Rhodoligotrophos appendicifer: one gene and its partner. The protein of the gene in region 1 interacts with the protein of each later gene in a pairwise test. Links are inferred from orthologs where the notes say so. Each region holds a gene or a part of one and is shown in the gene's direction. Other genes may lie near its edges.

Region 1 (3,289 bases):
CGACAATTTCTGCGAAGTCCGCCCGAGTGAATGCGCTGCTTCATGGATGACTTCAGGGCCGTTCTGTAGGGGGGAGCAGAGGATCGCGAAACCGAAGAGCGGGGACGCCTCTGAACGGGTGATCCTGTTGCAAGCTTCGGGTGCTGGCGCTAGCCAAGCTGACTGAGACGGTTGAACGGATTGACCCGGCAGCCTTAAATGTCGCGTTGAGCTTGCTCGAAGCTCAACAGGACTCAGCGGATATCTGGCCAATCGGCTGGCAATCCGATGTGACTATGCTGATACAATAGCTCCGTGCGGCCAGATATCAGCTGGGAAGATTTGGTTGCCGTCATAATGAGGCCGTTCTCTGATCGACAAGCTCGAATTCTTCATTGCACTCGCAAAAGAGCGGCATTTTGGGCGCGCCGCCATCATTTGCGGCGTTACGCAGCCTACCCTTTCCGCCGCGATCAAGCAGCTGGAAGACACTCTCGGAGTCATGCTGGTGCAACGAGGCTCCCGCTTCCAAGGCCTGACAGCCGAGGGACAGCGTGTCCTTGAATGGGCGCGGCGCATCGTCGATGACAGCCGTACGATGCGGGAGGAAATGCGCGCCACCCGTCACGGCTTGGCAGGGCATGTGCGTATCGCGGCCATCCCAACGGCTCTTGCCATGACCCCACGCTTGACGACACCTTTCAGGGAGAAACACCCAAATGTTACGTTTTCAATCCTATCGCGAACCTCGATCGAAGTGCTGACGCTGCTTGAGAATTTTGAAATCGATGTCGGCATCAGCTATCTCGACAACGAACCTCTCGGCCGGGTGGAAACTGTGCCGCTCTACTCCGAGCGCTATCAGTTGATCACGGCTGCCGGGACGCCCTTCTCCGAACATTCGAGCGTGAGTTGGGCCGAGGTGAGCCTACTACCGCTCTGTTTGCTGACGCCCGACATGCAGAACCGGCGTATCATCAATCATCATCTCAACGAGGCAGGTGCCGAAGCCAAACCTACGCTCGAGTCCAACTCAATGATCGTGCTGTTCTCTCATATCCGGACTGGAAAATGGTCATCGATCATGCCGCTCAATCTGGCCGAGACCTTTGGCTTTTCTGAGCCCATCCGTGCCATTCCCATTGTCGAGCCGGATGCGAGCCATTTGGTGGGCATAGTGGCCGCTCATCGGGAGCCGCATCCACCTTTGGTATCGGCGCTGCTCTACGAAGCACGACTCCTCGCCAAAACTTTCGCATGATCGATAGGAATTTTCTATCGACTGACGAGACGGCAGTATTGATGGGGCCCTCTCCTTTCGACTAGTTCTAAATAGGACTTATGAGAAGGAGGTGCCGCGTTATGCGGCCTGGAAATTCGCCTCTGATCGAACGTGTCATGGCAGTGGTCGAGAGACACAAGCCGTTGGAAGGTCCTCTTCTGCCGATCCTGCATGGTCTGCAGGATGAATTCGGCTATGTGCCTGTCGAAGCTCTTCCTCTGATTGCAGAGGCACTCAACATTTCCCGCGCCGAGGTCCATGGGGTCTTCACGTTCTATCATGACTTCCGACATCAACCTGCAGGGCGTCACATCCTGAAACTTTGTCAGGCGGAAGCCTGCCAGGCGATGGGAAGCGATCACATTCGGTACCAACTGGAAAGTGAGCTCGGTATCGGCTTGAAACAGACTGCACGGGACAATTCCGTCACATTCGAGCCGGTCTATTGCTTGGGGCTCTGCGCCTGTGCACCAGCGGCTATGCTGGACGGTGAAATGATCGGCCGCATCGATGCCAAGAGGGTAGCGGAGATCATTCAGGCGGTTCGGTCATGACGGTCAAGATCTATGTTCCTCAGGATTCGGGAGCTCTGGCTCTGGGGGCCGAGCAGGTTGCCGGCGCCATTAAGCAGGAGCTCGCTGCAAGAGGTGTCGATGCTATTCTGGTCCGCAATGGTTCGCGCGGCCTTTATTGGCTCGAGCCGATGCTCGAAGTGGAGACGCCGACGGGCCGGGTTGCCTATGGACCCGTCACTGCAAAGGATGTTCCATCGCTCTTTCAGGCGGGGCTGTTGAATGGTGGCCCCCATCCACTTTCCCTTGGCGATCCTCAGGAGATTCCGTTCCTTGCCAAGCAGACCCGCCTGACCTTCGCCCGTTGCGGTGTCATCGATCCTCTCAGCATCGAGGCATACGAAGCACACGGCGGCTGGCGCGGCCTCAAGGCCGCAATTGGCATGGTGCCTGAGGCCATCGTGGCACAGGTGACTGACTCCGGTCTGCGCGGGCGAGGCGGAGCGGGGTTCCCTACCGGCATAAAATGGAAGACGGTTCTGGAGACCGCCGCGGATCGAAAGTATATCGTCTGCAATGCGGATGAAGGCGACAGCGGCACATTTGCAGATCGCATGATCATGGAGGGCGATCCGTTCGTCCTGATCGAGGGCATGGCCATTGCCGGGCTTGCCGCTGGCGCTACAAAGGGCTTTGTCTATATCCGTTCCGAATATCCTCATGCCATCAAAGTTATGAGCCAAGCCGTCCAGCTCGCACAGCGCGCCGGATTTCTTGGCGGCAACATGCTCGATAGTTACCGCACCTTCGATATTGAGATCCGCTCCGGTGCCGGCGCCTATGTCTGCGGTGAGGAAACATCCCTCCTGGAAAGCCTTGAGGGCCGTCGCGGCACGGTGCGAGCCAAACCGCCGCTCCCGGCGCATAAGGGTCTCTTCGGCAAGCCCACAGTCATCAACAATGTGATTTCGCTCGCCTCCGTGCCCATCATCATGGACAAGGGCTCTGCCTTCTACAAAGATTTCGGCATGGGCCGATCGCGCGGCACCATTCCCATCCAGATCGCCGGCAATGTACGTCATGGCGGCTTGTTTGAGGCGGCCTTCGGCCTGACCTTGGGCGAGATCGTCGACGACATTGGCGGCGGGACAGCAACGGGAAGGCCGGTCAAGGCCGTACAAGTCGGTGGTCCCTTGGGTGCCTATTTCCCCCGCAGCCTGTTTGATACACCCTTCGACTATGAGGCGTTCGCCGCCAAAGACGGTCTTATCGGACATGCGGGTATTGTCGTCTTCGACGACACGGCCGACATGTTAAAGCAGGCTAGGTTTGCGATGGAATTCTGCGCCATCGAAAGCTGCGGCAAGTGTACTCCCTGCCGCATCGGCTCTGTCCGCGGCGTCGAAACTTTGGACAGGCTGGCCCAGAACATCGAACCCGAGAAGCAGATCGCTCTGGTGACCGATCTCTGCAGCACGATGAAGTTCGGTTCGCTTTGCGCGCTTGGGGGGTTCAC
Region 2 (3,263 bases), on another replicon or contig:
GGAAGAGGAAATGGGCATCCCCTTCCGGGAACTCATCGACAAGCATGCCGGCGGCGTGCGCGGTGGCTGGGACAATCTGCTGGCGGTGATCCCGGGCGGGTCGTCGGTGCCCTGCATCCCGGCAGAACAATGCCGCGACCTGCCGATGGATTTCGACAGCCTCCGCAACCTCAAATCCGGATTGGGCACGGCGGCGGTGATCGTGATGGACAAGTCCACCGACATCGTGCGGGCAATCGCGCGGATTTCGTATTTCTACAAGCATGAGTCTTGCGGCCAGTGCACACCCTGCCGCGAGGGCACAGGCTGGATGTGGCGGGTGCTGGAGCGCATGGCCCGCGGTCAGGCTCAGAAACGCGAGATCGATCAGTTGCTGGACGTCAGCTTCCAAATCGAGGGGCACACAATCTGCGCTCTCGGCGACGCAGCCGCCTGGCCGGTGCAAGGATTGATCCGGCATTTCCGGCCGGAAATCGAGCGCCGGATCGATGAATACAGCGCAAACCCGAGCCATGAGCCGGCTCTGGTCGCGGCGGAGTAGGGCGGGCAGATGCCGAAACTTATCGTCGATGCAAAAGAGATCGAAGTCGAAAACGGCCTCACGGTACTGCAGGCCTGCGAAATCGCGGGCGCCGAGATTCCGCGCTTCTGCTATCATGACCGGCTGACAATTGCCGGGAACTGCCGCATGTGCCTGGTCGAGGTCAAGGGCATGCCGAAGCCGCAGGCCTCCTGCGCGCTATCGGTAAACGACCTGCGGCCGGGGCCCAATGGCGAGCCACCGGAGGTGTTCACCAAGTCCAAGACGGTGAAAAAGGCGCGCGAAGGGGTGATGGAGTTCCTGCTCATCAACCATCCGCTGGACTGTCCGATCTGCGATCAGGGCGGTGAGTGCGACCTGCAGGACCAGGCCATGGGTTATGGCGTGGATTCGAGCCGCTATCACGAGAACAAGCGCGCGGTCGAGGACAAGTATATCGGCCCCTTGGTCAAGACGATCATGAACCGGTGCATCCATTGCACGCGCTGCGTCCGTTTCGTATCGGAGGTCGCCGGCGTCGAAGATCTCGGCGCCATCGGCCGTGGTGAGGACATGGAGATCACCACCTATCTCGAACATGCCATGCGCTCCGAACTGCAGGGGAATGTGATCGATCTTTGCCCGGTGGGCGCCCTGACCTCCAGACCCTATGCCTTCAAGGCCAGGCCGTGGGAGCTGCGCAAGATCGAGTCCATCGACGTCATGGATGCGCTGGGCACGAATATCCGCGTCGACTGCCGCGGACGCGAAGTGATGCGAATCATGCCGCGGCTGAACGAAGACATCAACGAAGAGTGGATGTCTGATAAGAGCCGTTTTATCTGGGACGGGCTCCGAACGCAAAGGCTCGACCAGCCCTATCTGCGTGAGAATGGCAAGCTGAGGCCGGCAACCTGGCCAGAGGCCTTCGCGCGGATTGCCGAGAAGGTCGCGGCGGCGAGCCCCGACAGGATCGGCGCCATTGCCGGTGACCTCGCATCCGTCGAAGAGCTTTACGCATTGAAGGACCTGATGACGCAGCTCAACGTGGCCAGCGTCGATTGCCGACAGGACGGGTCTCGGCTGGGGGAGACGGGCGGCCGGGCGAGCTATCTGTTCAATGCGACCGTCGCCGGCATAGGCAAGGCGGATGCAATCCTGATCATCGGCAGCAATCCGCGCATCGAGGCGCCGGTGCTCAATGCCAGGCTGCGCAAGGCATGGCAGAACAAGGCCAAGATCGCCGTCATCGGAGAGCGGGCCGATCTCACCTATGACTATGACTATTTGGGCGCGGCTCCCGAAAGTCTGACGGCGCTGAGCAGTGGGGAGCATTCCTTCCTGGAGACGCTGAAGGCCGCCAAGGCGCCGCTGATCATTGTCGGGGCCTCAGCGCTGACGCGACGCGACGGAATGGCGATCCTGGCCAAGGCTGCGGGTCTGGCCAAAGACGTCGGCGCCGTCGGCGAAGGCTGGAACGGCTTCTGCGTCTTGCAGGATGCGGCCTCAAGGGTGGGCGGTCTCGATGTGGGGTGCCTGCCGGGCGAGGGCGGCTTACCGACCCAAGGCATTCTGGAGGCTGCGAACACAGGCGCGCTGGACGTGCTGTTCCTGCTGGGGGCGGACGAGATCGATACCGACAAACTCGGTCAGGCCTTCGTTGTCTATATCGGCACCCATGGAGATAATGGCGCGCACCGGGCGGATGTCATCCTGCCGGGAGCAGCCTATACAGAGAAATCGGGCACTTACGTCAATCTCGAGGGACGGCCGCAAAGAGCGGAACGTGCAGCTTTCCCGCCCGGCGACGCGCGCGAGGATTGGTCCATTCTACGCGCGCTTTCGGCGGTGCTGGGGCAGACGCTCGCCTATGACAATCTCAACCAGCTGCGCGCCCGACTGTTCGAAATCGCGCCCTATCTGGCCGAAGACGGTCGGGTCACAGCCGCCGATCCTGCGGGATTGGACGATGTGATCGCCGCCGGGGGAGCGTTGGACAAGGCTCCCCTCGTCAATCGGATCAAGGACTTCTATTTGACGAACCCGATTGCGAGGGCCTCGAAGGTCATGGCGGAATGCAGCGCCCTCAGGGTTGGTGCTGTCAAGCTCGACGCGGCGGAATAGACGATGAGCGATTTCCTCTACACCTATGGGCTCCCGGTCGGGATCATCGTGATCCAGAGCCTGGCCTTGCTGATCTGCCTGCTCGTCTTCATCGCCTATCTGCTCTATGCCGACCGCAAGATCTGGGCAGCCGTGCAACTGCGCAAAGGACCCAACGTCGTGGGTCCCTGGGGATTGCTGCAGTCCTTTGCCGACCTCCTTAAATTCGTGTTCAAGGAGGTGGTGATCCCAGCCGGGGCGAATAAGGGCGTGTTCTTACTCGCGCCTCTCGTGACCTGCGTGCTGGCCCTGTCGGCCTGGGCGGTGGTGCCCCTGGCCGATGGCTGGGCGATCGCCGACATCAATGTGGGTGTGCTGTTCATCTTCGCCATCTCCTCGCTGGGGGTCTATGGCGTGATCATGGGCGGCTGGTCGTCCAACTCGAAATATCCGTTTCTCGGGGCCTTGCGCTCGGCGGCGCAGATGGTCTCCTATGAAGTGTCGATCGGCTTTGTCATCGTCACCGTGCTGCTCTGCGCCGGCTCCCTGAACCTGACAGAGATCGTGCGCTCGCAGCAGGTCGGCATCGCGACCGCCCTGGGGGTCCCCTGGCTCAGCATCCTGAACTGGTATTGGATTC

Evidence for each region.
Region 2: the proteins of FKM97_RS16435 (region 1) and nuoG interact in binary tests that used the Escherichia coli proteins (3 or more experiments, as listed by UniProt). The link is inferred for Rhodoligotrophos appendicifer from one-to-one orthologs.

Annotation. Positions count from the first base shown.
Region 1 is NZ_VHKL01000007.1:148,259-151,547, reverse strand. Bases 110-3,078 are described here. They hold FKM97_RS16435 (formate dehydrogenase subunit gamma), read left to right. Parts: upstream 110-1,341; coding sequence 1,342-1,815; downstream 1,816-3,078. Other genes in these bases: FKM97_RS16430 (formate dehydrogenase beta subunit), read left to right, coding at 1,812-3,078; FKM97_RS16440 (LysR family transcriptional regulator), read left to right, coding at 350-1,240. Also shown: more of FKM97_RS16430, read left to right, coding at 3,079-3,289. UniProt on the Escherichia coli protein: NDH-1 shuttles electrons from NADH, via FMN and iron-sulfur (Fe-S) centers, to quinones in the respiratory chain. The immediate electron acceptor for the enzyme in this species is believed to be ubiquinone.
Region 2 is NZ_VHKL01000003.1:162,014-165,276, reverse strand. Bases 155-3,097 are described here. They hold nuoG (NADH-quinone oxidoreductase subunit NuoG), read left to right. Parts: upstream 155-550; coding sequence 551-2,644; downstream 2,645-3,097. Other genes in these bases: nuoH (NADH-quinone oxidoreductase subunit NuoH), read left to right, coding at 2,648-3,097; nuoF (NADH-quinone oxidoreductase subunit NuoF), read left to right, coding at 155-541. Also shown: more of nuoF, read left to right, coding at 1-154; more of nuoH, read left to right, coding at 3,098-3,263. UniProt on the Escherichia coli protein: NDH-1 shuttles electrons from NADH, via FMN and iron-sulfur (Fe-S) centers, to quinones in the respiratory chain. The immediate electron acceptor for the enzyme in this species is believed to be ubiquinone.